Regions from separate parts of the Planococcus plakortidis genome, predicted to be linked through region 1. Evidence: predicted binding sites of a transcription regulator. Region 1 holds the regulator's gene; the other holds the start of a gene.
What was found. Region 1 encodes NrdR, which represses ribonucleotide reductase genes. Its sites were predicted from a motif close to AACACNATATATNGTGTT; they were not measured.
Positions count from the first base shown of each region.

Region 2: BBI15_RS07915 (vitamin B12-dependent ribonucleotide reductase) is a predicted target of NrdR. The motif match lies at 3,229-3,246, and genes of this name have one in related genera.

Region 1 is NZ_CP016539.2:1,352,972-1,361,001, reverse strand. Features, by position in the region: gene rpmI (50S ribosomal protein L35) at 92-292, opposite strand; gene infC (translation initiation factor IF-3) at 321-842, opposite strand; gene thrS (threonine--tRNA ligase) at 1,102-3,030, opposite strand; gene dnaI (primosomal protein DnaI) at 3,658-4,599, opposite strand; gene BBI15_RS06900 (replication initiation and membrane attachment family protein) at 4,600-5,970, opposite strand; gene nrdR (transcriptional regulator NrdR) at 5,983-6,459, opposite strand; gene speD (adenosylmethionine decarboxylase) at 6,581-6,964, opposite strand; gene BBI15_RS06885 (glyceraldehyde-3-phosphate dehydrogenase) at 7,278-8,030, opposite strand, start outside.
Region 2 is NZ_CP016539.2:1,554,646-1,562,675, reverse strand. Features, by position in the region: gene BBI15_RS07925 (M24 family metallopeptidase) at 1-31, opposite strand, end outside; gene aroQ (type II 3-dehydroquinate dehydratase) at 37-477, opposite strand; gene BBI15_RS07915 (vitamin B12-dependent ribonucleotide reductase) at 638-3,196, opposite strand; gene BBI15_RS07910 (rhodanese-like domain-containing protein) at 3,585-3,965, shown strand; gene gcvPB (aminomethyl-transferring glycine dehydrogenase subunit GcvPB) at 4,010-5,482, opposite strand; gene gcvPA (aminomethyl-transferring glycine dehydrogenase subunit GcvPA) at 5,475-6,842, opposite strand; gene gcvT (glycine cleavage system aminomethyltransferase GcvT) at 6,870-7,970, opposite strand.

The DNA of each region.
Region 1 (8,030 bases):
CAAGCTGCCCATCCTGTGCGGCATAGGGCGCCGCTTCGGAAGTTCATCTTAAGCCTGCCGGAGCTGAAACGGCCGTTTTCGCTTTTCGTTCTTACTTCATGTTGTAGATCAAAGATTTGATGCGTTTCAAGTCGCCGGCAGAAACCAATGAACTCTTGCGGAGCTTGCGTTTTTGCTTAGTTGACTTGTTCGCGAACAAGTGGCTTGTGTGGGAACGGTTGCGTTTTACTTTACCAGTTCCAGTTTTCTTGAAGCGTTTAGACGCTCCACTGTGGCTTTTCATTTTTGGCATTTCGGGTTCCTCCTAAACAATTATGCTATTATTCCTTCTCGTTGACCGGGTTCAGCATCAGGAACATGCTGCGGCCTTCCATTTTCGGGCGCTGTTCAACCGTCGCGACTTCCTTGCACTCTTCTGCGAAGCGTTCAAGGACGCGTTGTCCGATTTCCTTGTGCGTGATCGCACGGCCTTTGAAACGGATTGAAGCTTTCACTTTGTCGCCTTTTTCAAGGAACTTGATGGCATTGCGGAGCTTCGTGTTAAAATCATGGTCATCGATGCCAGGGCTCAAACGAACCTCTTTCACATTGATGATTTTTTGGTTTTTACGAATTTCGCGCTCTTTCTTTTGCTGTTCAAATTTGAACTTGCCGTAGTCCATGATCCGTGCGACCGGTGGCTTAGCTTGAGGAGCCACAAGCACTAGATCCAAATTGACACGGGCTGCAATCTCGAGCGCCTCGTTGCGTGATTTGATGCCGAGCTGTTCACCATTTTGGTCAATAACCCGTAATTCACGTGCACGAATGCCTTCGTTTACATTGTTGTCTCTGCTAATAATGATCCACCTCCGGGTAGTGTCGCGAATAGCTTAAATGTGTAAACCGGATCTTCCGGTTCACAGGCGCAAACAAAAAGCGGGCGAACCCCGAGGAGTCCGCCCGCCATAATATGACACATGCTAACTGCATGTAAAAGTCAATCGTGTCTACCTGCCAACAATCGGTCGATCAGGTGAGAAGCGGGCGCTCCTGCTTGCACATATAAGTATTCAATAACCTAAATAAGAATAGCACGCAGTGTTTTCACTGTCAAGCACTTTAACGAAGTTCGGACTGGACGAGTTTGAGGAAGTCTTCAAATGGCATGCTCTCCGACTTCTGCTCTCCGTATTTGCGGACGTTGACCGAGCCGCTTTCCAGTTCCTTATCCCCGATAACGAGCATATAAGGAACTTTCTGCATTTGGGCTTCGCGGATTTTATAGCCCAGCTTTTCATCACGCTCATCGATGTCGACGCGCAATTTATGCTGCTGCATTTTCTCTTGAAGCTCTTTTGCATATTCGCTGTGTACATCAAGCGATACCGGGATGATTTCCACCTGCACTGGTGCGAGCCAAGTCGGGAAAGCGCCTTTGTATTCTTCGATCAGGAAAGCGACGAAACGTTCCATCGTGGACACGACCCCGCGGTGGATAACGACCGGGCGATGCTGTTTGCCGTCTTCGCCGATATACGTCAAATCGAATTTCTCCGGCAATAGGAAGTCGAGCTGGACAGTCGATAACGTTTCCTCTTTGCCAAGTGCTGTTTTCACTTGAACGTCGAGTTTCGGACCGTAGAATGCCGCTTCACCTTCTGCTTCGAAATAATCGAGGCCAAGTTCATCCATCGCTTCTTTCAGCATCGATTGCGCTCGGTTCCACATGGCGTCATCGTCATAGTATTTTTCTTTGTCTTCCGGGTCGCGGTAGGATACCCGGAATGAATAATCTTTCAGATCGAAGTCTTTGTACACTTCGATCACGAGATTGACGACGCGCTTGAACTCTTCTTTGATCTGGTCCGGACGCACGAATAGATGCGCATCGTTCAATGTCATGCCGCGTACGCGCTGCAGGCCGGACAAGGCACCTGACATCTCGTAGCGGTGCATGAGCCCCAGTTCTGCGATGCGGATCGGCAATTGGCGATAAGAATGGATGCCCTGTTTATAAATCATCATGTGATGCGGGCAGTTCATCGGGCGCAGCACAAGGTCTTCATTGTCCATGCTCATGACGGGGAACATGTTTTCCTGGTAGTGATCCCAGTGGCCGCTAGTCTTGTACAGTTCAACACTGCCCATGACCGGCGTGTAGACGTGGTCATAGCCCATGCGCTCTTCTTTGTCGACGATATAGCGCTCGATGATGCGGCGGATGGTCGCGCCTTTCGGCAGCCACATCGGCAAGCCTTGCCCGACTTTTTGGGAGTTCATGAATAAATTGAGCTCCTTGCCGATTTTGCGGTGGTCACGTTCTTTCGCTTCTTCCAGCATTTCAAGATGAGCTTTCAGTTCTTCTTTTTTGAAGAACGCTGTGCCGTAGATGCGCTGGAGCATCTTGTTGTCGCTATCACCGCGCCAGTAGGCACCTGCGACACTCAACAATTTGAATTCCTTCAATTTACCAGTCGATGGCACGTGGATGCCGCGGCACAGGTCGAAAAATTCACCTTGTTCGTAGATCGATACTTGCTCATCTTCAGGAATTGCTTCAAGCAACTCCAGTTTGTAAGGATCGCTGATTGCTTCAAAACGTTGTTGCGCTTCGTTTCTCGAGACTTCCACACGGACGATGTCCAAGTTCTCATTGATGATTTTCTTCATTTCTTTCTCGATGACCGGCAGATCTTCACTTGTGATCGCCGATTCAGTATCGATATCGTAATAGAAACCATTTTCGATGACTGGCCCAACGCCAAGCTTGGCGTCGGGATACAGGCGTTTGACTGCTTGGGCCATCAAATGCGCTGAACTGTGGCGCAGCACTTCCAAGGCTTCTTCGGATTCCGGAGTGATGATCGCGATATCGCCGTCCTCTTCGAGTGGGGCTTTCAAGTCGACCAACTTGCCTGACAGTTTGCCCGCTACCGCTTTTTTGCGAAGGCCGGGGCTGATCGATTGAGCGATCTCTTCAGTGGATGTTCCTTTTTCGAACTCTTTTACTGCGCCATCCGGAAATGTTAGTTGAATCATGTCTGTCATATGAATCTCTCCTTTAAGTGATTTGGGTGAATCGCGAACCACAGGGTCTGGTTCAGCGTTTCCGGCTTTCTTGGTGTCCAGCTACAGCTGCCTGCTCCTCGGGTCGTAAGCCAGCCTCCTTGTGCGGCAAACAGCGCCGCTTCGGAACCCTGCCTTACGCCTGTCAGAGCATAACGGCAGCTTCCGCTTTTCTTGGTGTCTAGCTTCAGCTGCCTGCTCCTCGGGTCGTAAGCCAGTTTCCCTATGCAGCAAAAAGCGCCGCTTCGGGAACCCGGCTTACGCCTGTCGGAGCATAACGGCAGCTTCCGCTTTTCTTTTTTTCCACACAAAAAGCTCCATCCCAAAAGGGACGAAGCTCTGTTCGTGGTTCCACCCTTCTTCTCTTCCGCACCGTTCTTGCGCGCGGAATGAAGCTCTGCATCGGCTAACGGGCCGGTACCGTCGCCTGCTACTGGAGTTCGCAGGCGCTGCTCGAAGGGGGTAACCGAAAACGCTGTGCCGGGAAGCTTTCAGCCATGTCTTCCCTCTCTGTGTGCCATGCGCAATCGATCATGTCCTTGTCATTGCATGTAAATCAATATTGATGATTCTTACTATACGATGAAAAAAATCAAAAGGCAATAGTTTCTATTGCTTGTTGCGGCGGTTTTCGCCTTCAAGTTTGACCGGGACTGTCAGCGCCTGGATCCGTTCCATGATGCGCGCTGCTTTCAAGTCTTCTTTTTCGCCGCGCTGTGAATACGTCAGATGGTGCGCAAGTTCTGAATAACTGAAGTTCGAACTCATGAATGTCGGCAATTTTTCCGCCATCCGGTAATGAAGGATTGTGCCAAGCACTTCATCGCGCGTCCAGCTCGACATCGCTTCAGCCCCGATGTCATCGAGCATGAGGACGTCGGCCTTTTTGACGTATTCGATTTTCTCCTGGAGCGTATGGTCGCCGATCGCCTGCTTCATTTCGCGCATGAATTCCGGAACGAACACTAGAACCGATTTGACATTGACTTCCGCCAGTTCATTCGCCACTGCGCCGAGCAAATATGATTTGCCGGTACCGAATTTCCCGTACAGATACAATCCTTTTTCCGGAAGGGAATCCGGGCCGTTCGCTTGTTCCAAGAATTCATCGACTGCCCGGAAGGCAGGGAGCCTCCGGTCATCCAATTCAAAACTTTCGAATCTCGCCTGCATGACTTCTTTTGGCATGTACATGCTGTGGATCAACGATGACGCGTGGCGCTTATTGTCTTCCACTGCTTTCAAACGGCATTTCGTGTAGGAGATGCCGATATTGCCCCGCTCTAGCACCAGATTCGGTTCGAATCCTTTTAAATGATTGATGCAGCCACCGAGATTTGGGCATTTATTGCAGTCATGCGACTGGTCAATATACTCATATAGCTTGCCCATGCCTTTTTCCACTGTCGGCCCGTCAATTTCCTCTTCATGTTCTTTCAGGAACTTGAGGACGCCGGGATGTTCCAGCACTTCTTTCTTCATTGCATCATAGCGCTCGGAAAATGAGGGCGCATTGACAACTCGCTTCATCGTTTCACGAATCGGTTCCATTTAATCACCCTTCCTTCTCTTCAACGCAAGCTTCGCAAGCATCTTCTGCTTTTCTTGTTCGAGCTGTTCGCTCGAAGCCCCTTGCACAGGTGTTTCCACTTCATCTTTTTTATTGAACCATTCCGGTAATTTTTCTTCGCGGATCGGCTTGCGGCCGGAAGATGGCGCACGTTTCGGTGCGGTACTTGATTCGTTTTTCCATTTCATGTATTGCTCGTGTTCGATACGTGCAAATTCCATCGCCTGCTTGGCTGTCGTGACATTTTTTCTCAACCAATGCGATGCAATCTTTTCTACATATGCTTTCGTCAATTTCATATCCGTACGCAACAGGACGTATTGAAGCAGCACATTGACGACAGCCGGCTCCATGCCATGCTGCGTTACCAATTGGTTCGCCAATTGCACATCCGCTGGCAGCGGTTCTTTTCCGTCTGCGATATCCCGCAATACTTGGATCGGCGATGCCGATTCCAAATAAGCGATCAACTCGTCTTCTTTGTTTGACGACGACTGTGTCGTTTTTGGTTCCTTCGCTGTCGGCTCTGCCTCCTTGACTGGCTCCAGCTTTGGCGCAGTGGTGGTGACGGTCATCTTATAATAATCGGAAGCAGCCTTGCGCAGCCCTTCCTCATCTATCCGGTAATCATCTTCAATCGCCAGCAAGATGACTTTTTGCATCTCAAGCGGGCCAAACCCGTAGAGAAACGAAAGCTTTACGATAAAGTTACGGATGGCCGGCGTCAATACACGCTTCGGCACAAGCTGCTCGGAGAGACCTTGTCGCAACAGCGCAAAATCGAAATCCTGCTCCATCTCGTATTTCCCGTCCGTCCGCGCTTCAAAATCTTGTTGATCTGCAGGGTAGCCAGACTTGGCGTGCACTGGCTGGAAAATATCGGTGAAGGTCCTGGAGACTTCTTCATATCCTTCGGCGAGCGGCGTCTGTATGAGGAACCGGTCACGGACCCGGCGATACGAAGATTCCCCGACCTTGCTGAACAAGAACATCGACAAAAGCGGATCGGCAAAAAAAGTTTTCGGGTCGAGCGGCGGGCACAGTTCATATATGAAAGAACGGCCTTCCCCGTCCTTGCGGAAAGTTTTCAATAACCCGATCGCTTCGAGCTGGATACGGGATTCAAAAATCGCCTTGACCGGTTTTCCGAGCGTGTTCATCAATGCGTAATGCGTCGAATCCCCAGAGCCCATCTCCCCGTCTGCCCATAGCGTCAAATAGAGGGAGACGGCATCCGGACCGACCATCGGCTGATAGAGCAGCGTCAGCAATTGACGGTCATAATTGGAGAACGGGTATGGCATGCGGATCCGGTACGAATCGGCGGGCTGGAGTTCATTGTATAACATCATGTGCTCACCGCCTTATTTACTGTCTTTGTCGCCGGGATTGCGGTCGAGCAGTTCTTTCAGTTCATCGATAAAGACCGTAATGTCTTTGAACTGGCGATAGACGGAAGCGAAGCGGACATAGGCGACTTCATCGATATCCGCCAAGCGGTTCATGACCAGTTCTCCGACCTCTTCTGATTTCACTTCAGGATTGCCGCTGCGGCGAAGTTCTTTTTCAATATCGAATACGACCTCTTCAAGCCTATCGAGCGAGACCGGCCGTTTTTCACATGCCCTGATCAAGCCGCGCAACACTTTCTCGCGGCTGAATTCCTCACGGGAGCCGTCTTTCTTCACGACGATCAGCGGCATTTCCTCCACCTTCTCGAACGTAGTGAAGCGGTAGCCGCAAGCTTCGCATTCACGGCGCCTGCGGATTGATTTCATTTCGTCTATTGGCCGCGAATCTACTACGCGGGTGCCGTTATGCTGGCAAGCTGGACATTTCATGGTAGACATCTCCCCGAAAATTCTCTATCTAGTAGTAACAGTATAACAAAAAAATTCCCCAAACATTAGAAAAAGCAGAGGATTTTCTCCTCTGCTTGTGTTTTGCATTATTAACGGCCGGTTACACTGTCAGTGACACTTTGGTCGCTCCAGCGCCGACTGGCCCCATGCCGCGTGGCACTTCCGTTACTTCGCTCTGCTTTGAATCCAAAGCTTGTGCGATGTAATCAGCTGCAATTGTCGGATCAAGATCTCCGCAAGTATACACATCGACACTTGCATAGCCGTGTTCCGGGAAGCTGTGGATGGTCAGGTGTGATTCCGAAATGATGACTACGCCGCTGACACCCTGTGGTGCAAATTTATGAAAAGCGACTTCGCGGATTTCCGCACCTGATTTGAGTGCTGCATCAACAAAAGTCTTTTCGATATAATCCATATCGTTTAATTTGTCAAAATCACACTGCCAAAGTTCTGCGATTACGTGACGTCCCATAGTTTCCATGGTTCGTTTCCCCCTTTGATAACATTTTGGTTTTGCGCAAAATATTCAAAGTTGACTACCACGGGGGAAAGTTAGTCCAGAGAGGTCCTAACCCTTTAAGCAGCCATAAGAATAAGTATATACGCTCCTAATTCCTTGCTCTACATGATAAATAGAAATTGAGAAGTGGCATCCGTTTCCGGCTACGATTCATAGTATATGATGAATGTTTTCGAAATGCAATAAATAAATGCTCCCGAAGAAAAATTTTTTCAATATAAAAACAAAAAAGATTCCGCTCTTCCAATAAGGAGGAATGCGGAATCTTTCAGCATTATTTTGAAGCGACAGCCATGGAATTGGCTACTTTTTTCATCAAGTCGACAACGCGGGCCGAGTAGCCCCATTCGTTATCATACCAAGCGAGCACTTTCACTTTGCGGTCGCCCATGACAATGGTGGTCAATCCATCAACGATTGCAGAGCTTGGGTTCGTATTGAAATCGATCGACACGAGCGGTTCCATGGTCAAATCGAGGATGCCCGCAAGCGCGCCTTCCGATGCTTCCGTGAATGCGCGGTTGACCTGTTCTACCGTGACATCCTGCTGGACATCGACGACCAGGTCGACAAGTGACACATTCGGCGTCGGTACACGCAGTGCCAGGCCATGCAATTTCCCTTCCAGCTCAGGAAGAACCAGCGACAATGCTTTTGCAGCCCCTGTGGAAGTCGGGATGATCGACTGTGCACAAGCGCGGGCGCGGCGAAGGTCCTTATGCGGGTTATCCAGGTTCTTCTGGTCGTTGGTATAGGCATGGACAGTCGTCATCAAGCCATTTTCGATGCCGAATGCATCGTTCAAGACTTTCGCGACAGGAGCCAGGCAATTGGTCGTGCAGCTGGCATTCGAGATGATATCGTGTTTCTCGACATCCAATTTATCATCGTTGACGCCCATGACGATCGTGATGTCCTCATTTTTACCAGGAGCAGTCAGGATGACTTTTTTCGCGCCGGCTTCCAGATGAAGCGCCGCTTTATCGCGCGAATTGAACTTGCCTGTGGCTTCGATGACGATGTCGAC
Region 2 (8,030 bases), 200 kb from region 1:
GCATTTGTTCGCGCAGTTTCATCAATTTCATCAGTTTCATCCTTTCTGTTGTCGAAGCAGGAGTGCCTGGAGCCCCAGCCGGTAGACGTCCTTGCCGAAGCCGGCGATTTGGCCAATTGCTACCGGGGCGATATGGGAATGGTGGCGGAACTCTTCACGCCCATGGATATTGGAAATATGTACTTCGACGACCGGCACTTGGATCGATTCGATGGCATCGCGGATAGCGATGCTTGTATGCGTATACGCACCGGCATTCAAGACGATGCCGGAAATGGCATCATCGTCCGCGCCGTGGATCCAATCGATCAGTTCGCCTTCATGATTGGACTGGCGGCAGATCAGTTCGAAGCCTTCCCCATCGGCGAACTCCTGCAGTTCCCGTTCAAGTTCCTGTAACGTGAAGCTGCCGTACTTTTGTTTGTCGCGTTTCCCAAGACGGTTCAAGTTGGGACCGTTCAACACCAAGACTCTCATGCCCCTTGCACCCCTTTCTTTGCGTTCCTTTTCCATTCTAGCATACGTATTATCGGCGGCAAGCAGGAAAGCAGGTCCCTCAAGCCCGAAAAAAAGCGGAAGCCTATGTTGGCTTCCGCTCCCTTCCGGCCCCGGGGTGTTCCCAGGGCGCACGGATCTGTTACAATCCGCATTTCAATTGGGCTGCACAGTTTGTGCATGTGTTGCATCCGCCCATTTCTTCCACTGTCCCTTTACGGCAGACAGGGCAGGTATTGCCGACTTCCGATCCAATCGTGACATTGGTCGAACGCAAATCCTGGATGGTATCGATCAAGACGACCGGGCGCTTGCCGGTGTCTTCTTCTTTATGCTCTTCTTCGAACGTATTGTCTTCCGCTCTCAAAGTCAGCACTTGTGAATCGCGGCTACCATCGACATACACTGTGCCGCCTTTGGCACCGCCTCTGTAAAGACGCTCATAGACGCCTTCGACCTGTTCCACCGTATAGCCTTTTGGCGCATTGACGGTTTTCGAGATCGAGGAATCGATCCAACGCTGGATGATGCACTGTACGTCCGCATGCGCTTCCGGCGCAAGGTCCATGGATGTGACAAATGCTTCCGGCAGATTGTCTTCGTCTGCGTCCGGGTTGTTCTTCAAGTATTCGCGAACAATATCCGCTTTCACTTCGATGAATTTCCCGAGGCGGCCGCTGCGGTAGTAGGTGAATGAATAATATGGTTCGAGACCTGTCGATACCCCGACCATCGTCCCGGTCGAGCCAGTCGGCGCCACCGTCAACAAGTGCGAGTTGCGGATTCCTTTAGCCATTACCGCCTGGCGGATTTCTTCTGGCATGCCTTGCATAAAGCCGGTTTCCGTGAAAGCACGGCGAAGATTCTCGGTTTCCGCGTCTGTTTCGCCGACGAGGAACGGGAAACTGCCGCGCTCTTCAGCGAGTTCAGTGGATGCTTCGTATGCGGCAACCGCAATGGTCTTGAAGATTTCATCGACCAGCTCATTGCCCTCCGGCGAACCGTATTCACGGTCGGAATAGATGAGCAAGTCAGCGAGGCCCATGACGCCAAGCCCTACGCGGCGTTCGCCGAGCGCCTGCACGCGGTTTTCCTCCAGGAAATAAGGCGTTGCGTCGATGACATTATCCTGCATGCGGACCCCGACGCGCACCGTTTCTTTCAGCGCTTCAAAATCGACTTGCTTCGTTTTCGGATCGGCGAAGCGTGCCAAATTGACGGCCGCCAAGTTGCACACGGAGTATGGCGCGAGCGGCTGTTCTCCGCAAGGGTTCGTCGCCACGACTTTTTGTCCGTAAGCTGTCGCGTTCGTCTTTTCATTGGCGTTGTCGATAAAGAAGATGCCGGGTTCTGCCGAGTATGTTGCGCACACATTGATCAAATTCCACAGTTCGCGCGCTTTAATGACACGATAGGTGCGGACTTTGTGCCCGAGACGCTCCCATTCACGCACATCGCCGATCTTATGCCATTCTTCGTTGTAGATGGCCATCTCTTCCGGTGAGTATGATTCGACCGCCGGGAAACGCAATTCGAAATCACTGTCTTTTTCGACCGCTTCCATGAAATCCTTCGTCAAGGTGACGGAAATATTGGCGCCGGTGAGGAATTCTTCGTTATGGACGGAGAATGTGCCGCCATCGCGCAGTTTCGTCTCCGCATCACGCATGATCTTCTCATTGAATCCGCCCATGCCCGGGATGGCACGGTAGTTAAGCAAACCTTGATACATCGCTTCTTCCTGCTCCGTCAAAGGCTTGAACTTCAATTTATCGTTCGCGAGGCGCTTGATCGTCTCGTCTTGGGTATTTTCGATCAAGTACCGCAGTATACGCGGATTCTGCATTTTGGAAATGATGAACTCTACGATATCCGGATGCCAGTCGGCAAGCATAATCATCTGCGCACCGCGGCGCGAACCGCCCTGTTCGACCAGATGCGTCAGTTTGGCGATATCGTCCAGCCAGGATACGGAACCGGATGATTTGCCGTTGACACCACGGGCGAGTGTATTGCGCGGGCGAAGTGTCGATCCGTTCGTCCCGACGCCGCCGCCCCGGCTCATGATTTCCATCACTTGCTTGCGATGGTCAGATATGCCTTCCCGTGAATCGGCAACAAAAGGCATCACGTAGCAGTTAAAATAGGTGACATCTGTCTCGGCGCCTGCACCGTAAAGGACGCGGCCGGCCGGCACGAAATTCAAGTTGACGAGTTGCTCGTAGAATTTTTCGAACCATTCGCTTTGCTTTTCAGGCGTTTTCTCGACTGCGGAAAGGCCTGTGGCGTTGCGTTTGGCGATTTGCTCATAAAACACTTCGAGCGGTTTCTCGATGACATCGATCGGGCGGTTGACGATGCCTTGTTCCACTTCTTCAGGATTGTCGATCGCACTGCGGTAATCCTCTTCGATCCATACGCGCGCCTTGTTCGCATCTTTATCGATCGAAACGATATATCCAAGCCCGCGCGCAGGGAATTTCGGGTCTTCCTTGACTGTCAGAACGACGAAATCACCAGGCTTCAACGTGCTCTTGCTGGTATCCTTGAAGGAATAGCGGTCGATCATGACCAGGCGGGAGACGCCTTTATGGGTCTTCTTCATATCCTTCGTGATTGCATGGACTTGAGGGAAAGCCTCGATGTCTTTGTTCAATGATTCAATGTTTAATGTATAATCGGATTGTGTGGCTGAAACCATTTGACAAATCCTCCTTTGTATTATATGGAGTGAACACTATATATAGTATTATTACATTTCCCATGATACTATATATTGAAACTCACTCGCAATAACATTTTTCTGATGGAAAATCGTCTTGCCCGAATAACCGAGCAATGGCAAGGGTTACGCGTTCACACTTCCTTCAAAATGAGACGAAAGACACGTATGTTCGCATATTCTGGCGCAAAAAACGGGTTAATTTCCTGCGGAATTCGCTTGACAACCGAAAGGATGGCCGCAATGCGGTTCATGCCCCCAGGCTTCACAGGATTGCCTCTGATTTGCCTCGATTACTGTAACATAGCCATTGAATATCCGCCACCTTATCTCTTATAATGGGGAAGTATAGAAAGGGGCAAGAATAGTGGAATTATTGTACATCACATTGGGTGTCGTCATCGCCATCCTCATTTTTGCGGTCGTTTCCTTCCTGCGCATCCGCAAGGCAGTTACCGACTTGAACCAGGAAGAATTCATCCAAGGCTACAGAAAAGCGCAGCTCATCGATGTCCGGGAACCGAAAGACTTTGCAGCCGGCCACATCCTCGGGGCGCGCAATATCCCGCAATCGCAATTGCGCCAGCGCTATAAGGAAATCCGCGCAGACAAGCCGGTCTACCTATATGACCAAAACGGTGCAAGAAGCGGTCGCGTCGCATTGTTCCTGAAGAAAAAAGGCTATGACCAATTGTTCCAATTGCAGGGCGGCTTTAAGAAATGGACAGGCAAAATCAAATCCAAATAACCGAAAAAATCCCGGAAGCGAATGCATCCGGGATTTTTTCTATCTTATTCGCTAGCTGACTGCTTCTGGTAACGGAGCACTGGCTTGCGTGCCGCTTTCGTTTCATCGAGCCGGTTGATGACCGTCGTGTGCGGTGCATTCTGCACGATCTCTGGATTTTCTTCCACTTCACGCGCAATCTGGATCATCGCATCGATAAAGTTATCGAGCGTCTCTTTTGATTCCGTCTCGGTCGGCTCGATCATCATGCCTTCTTCCACGTTGAGCGGGAAGTAGATCGTCGGCGGATGGTAACCGAAATCAAGCAGGCGTTTCGCCATATCGAGTGTTCTGACGCCGAGTTTCTTCTGGCGGCGGCCGCTCAAGACGAATTCATGCTTGCAATGGCGGTCGTACGGCAAATCGAAATGAGGCGCGAGGCGTCTCATCATGTAATTGGCATTCAAGACGGCGTATTCCGTCACTTTCTTCAAGCCATCCGGCCCCATCGTGCGGATATAAGTATAGGCGCGGACGTTGATGCCGAAGTTGCCATAGAACGGTTTGACACGGCCGATGGATTCAGGGCGGTCGTAATCGAATGCGAAGCCTTCATCGGTCTTGATGAGGATCGGCTTCGGCAAATACGGGATCAGGTCCTCTTGCACGCCGACTGGGCCAGATCCTGGGCCGCCACCGCCGTGAGGGCCCGTGAAGGTCTTGTGCAAGTTCAAATGGACGACATCAAAGCCCATGTCGCCAGGGCGTGCTTTCGACATGACGGCATTCAAGTTCGCGCCATCGTAATACAACTTGCCGCCGACACCATGGATGATCGAGGCCATCTCGAGAATGTCTTCCTCGAACAGGCCAAGCGTGTTCGGGTTCGTCAGCATGAGTGCCGCCGTGTCGTCGCCGACTACGCGCTTCAAATCCTCAAGGTCGACAAGCCCGTGTTCGTTCGATTTCACGGTCACCGTTTCGAAACCGGCGACTGTCGCAGAAGCCGGGTTCGTTCCGTGGGCAGAATCAGGCACGATGACTTTCGTGCGGTTGAAATCGCCGTTCGCTTCGTGGAATGCGCGGATCATCATGAGGCCCGTCCATTCACCGTGTGCGCCTGCAGCCGGCTGCAGCGTCACTTCGTCCATGCCGGTGATTTCCTTCAAATGTTCCTGAAGGTCATACATCAATTCCATTGCGCCCTGCACAGTCGATTCCTCCTGCAGTGGATGGATGTTCGCGAAACCTGAATAGCGGGCAACGGATTCATTGATTTTCGGGTTGTATTTCATCGTGCACGAACCGAGCGGATAGAACCCGGAATCGACACCGTGATTGCGTTTTGACAGCGCTGTGTAATGGCGCATGATATCGAGCTCCGAGACTTCCGGCAATTCTGCAAATTCCTCACGGACAAGCTCTTGTCCGAGCAGTTCGTTCAAATCCACTTCCGGCACATCAAGTTCCGGCAGGCTGTAGCCGACACGGCCTTGTTTGGTCATTTCAAAGATGAGTGGTTGGTTGTCCTTATGCATGGGAAGCCTCCGTTTCTCGCACGAATGCATCGATTTCCTGTACAAACGCGTCGATTTCTTCTTTAGAACGCTGTTCCGTGACCGCAATCAGCATATGGCCCTTTAACTCGTCGTAGCTCAAGCCGAGATCATAGCCGCCGATCATGCCTTTTTCGAATAAAGCCGCATTCAATTTCTTGACCGACGAATCGACCTTGACGGCAATTTCATTGAAATGGGCACCGTCAAAAGCGATCTCAAATCCGGATTTTTTCAGCTGCTGCTTCATATAATGGGTCTTGGTGATGTTCTGTACCGCGATTTCCTTCGTACCTTCCTTGCCGAGCGCCGTCATGGCTACAGAAGCAGCCAAAGCGTTCAAGGCCTGGTTCGAACAAATATTGGACGTGGCTTTGTCGCGGCGGATGTGCTGTTCGCGCGCTTGTAAAGTCAGGACGAATCCGCGTCTGCCTTCATCGTCTGTCGTTTCGCCGACAAGGCGCCCCGGAACTTTGCGCATCAATTTCTGTGTCACGGCGAAATAGCCGCAATGAGGGCCGCCGAATGCTTCAGGGATGCCGAATGGCTGCGCATCGCCGACTGTAATGTCAGCACCGAATTTGCCTGGCGGGGTCAAGGCGCCAAGCGCTAATGGGTTGGAAGACACCGTGAAGAGCGCTCCCGCTCCATGGACGATCGGTTCGATTTCTTTTAGATCTTCCACTTGCCCGAAAAAGTTCGGGTATTGGATCATGACGGTCGCTGTGTTTTCATCGACCATTTCCTTCAGGGCATCGATATCCGTACGGCCGTCTTTGAGCGGGACTTCCACTACTTCGATCGATTGGCCGAGCGCATAAGTACGCACTACATCGCGTGATTCGGGATGGACCGCGCGGGATACGAGAATTTTCTTGCGGCGCGTCTGGCCTGCTGCGAGCATGCCCGCTTCTGCAAGCGCTGTGCCACCGTCGTACATGGAGGAGTTTGCGATATCCATTCCGGTGATTTCCGCGATCATCGTCTGGAACTCAAAGATCGCCTGCAATTCCCCTTGGGAGATTTCGGGCTGGTAAGGTGTATAGGCCGTGTAAAATTCAGAACGGGAAATGACGTGATCGACAATGATCGGTTTGTAATGGTCATAAACACCAGCGCCGAGGAACGAAGCATACCGGACCGAATCCGCATTCTTGCCCGCGAGCTGTGCCAGTTCCTTCGTCAATGCCGATTCGGATTTAGCAGGCTTGATGTTGTATTCGCCTTTGAATCGTACTTTTTCAGGTATGTCCGAAAACAATTCGCCGATCGATTGGACACCGATCGTCTCGAGCATTTCTTTTTCATCTTGGGAAGTCATTGGTAGATAGCGATGGTTCATCGTGTGCAGTCCCCTTCTTTATTCGGATTATTTAGAGCGTTTATAAAATGGCGCTGCGACAATTTTTGCTTTCAGGCGCTTGTTGCGGATTTCGACATCCACTTCCGTGCCTAGCTCATTGTGGTTTGCATCCAGCAAAGCCAGCCCGATGTTCTTCTTCAATGTCGGCGATTGTGTTCCTGTCGTGACTTCGCCGATTTTCTCGTCACCCTTGTATACTGCATAGCCATGGCGCGGGATGCCCTTGTCGATCATTTCGATGCCGACGGATTTTCGCGGCACCCCAGCTTCTTTCTGTTCCGCTAACGCCTGTTTCCCGATAAAATCGGATTCTTTTTTCAGCTTGACCGCAAAACCGATACCCGCTTCAAGCGGCGTGATATCCTTTGATAGCTCTTGCCCATAAAGTGCGAGACCTGCTTCAAAACGCAAGGTATCGCGGGCACCTAAACCTGCCGGCACGATGCCTTCCGATTCACCGGCTTCCAGGATCCGGTCCCATAAGGCCGTGACCGCTTCCGGGCTTCCATAGATTTCAAACCCATCTTCTCCCGTATAGCCGGTGCGCGATACCAATACTCGCTGCCCGGCTACTTCGACATTATCCTTGAACCGGAACGGGCGGATCGCCGATAGGTCTTCTTCCGTCAACGCAGACAATACCTTTTCAGCCACCGGCCCTTGCAAAGCCAGCAAGCCAAAGCGGTCCGAGGCGTTATCGATTTCGACATTGCCTTCGAGATGGTTTTGCATCCAATCGAAATCCTTGTCGATATTCGAAGCGTTGACCACGAGCAGATAGCGGGCATCGCCGAGTTTGTAGACAAGCAGGTCGTCGATGGTTCCGCCGTCTTCATAGCACAGAGCCGTGTAGTGCGCTTGCCCCTCCTGGAGCTTCGATACATCGTTGGTCAGCAATTTTTGCAAATATGGCAGGCTGTCCGGCCCCGATACGAAAATCTCGCCCATATGGGAGACATCAAACAACCCCGCTTTTGTGCGGACTGCTTCATGCTCTTCTTTGATGGAAGAAAATTGCACCGGCAATTCCCATCCGCCGAAATCGATCGTCTTCCCGCCATAGCGGGCATACGATTCAAACAAAGGTGTTCGCTTCAATTGTCCCAATCTTTTCCCCTCCTGTTTTCAAGGCACACAAAAAGGACAGAAAATCCCCTTTACTAGGAA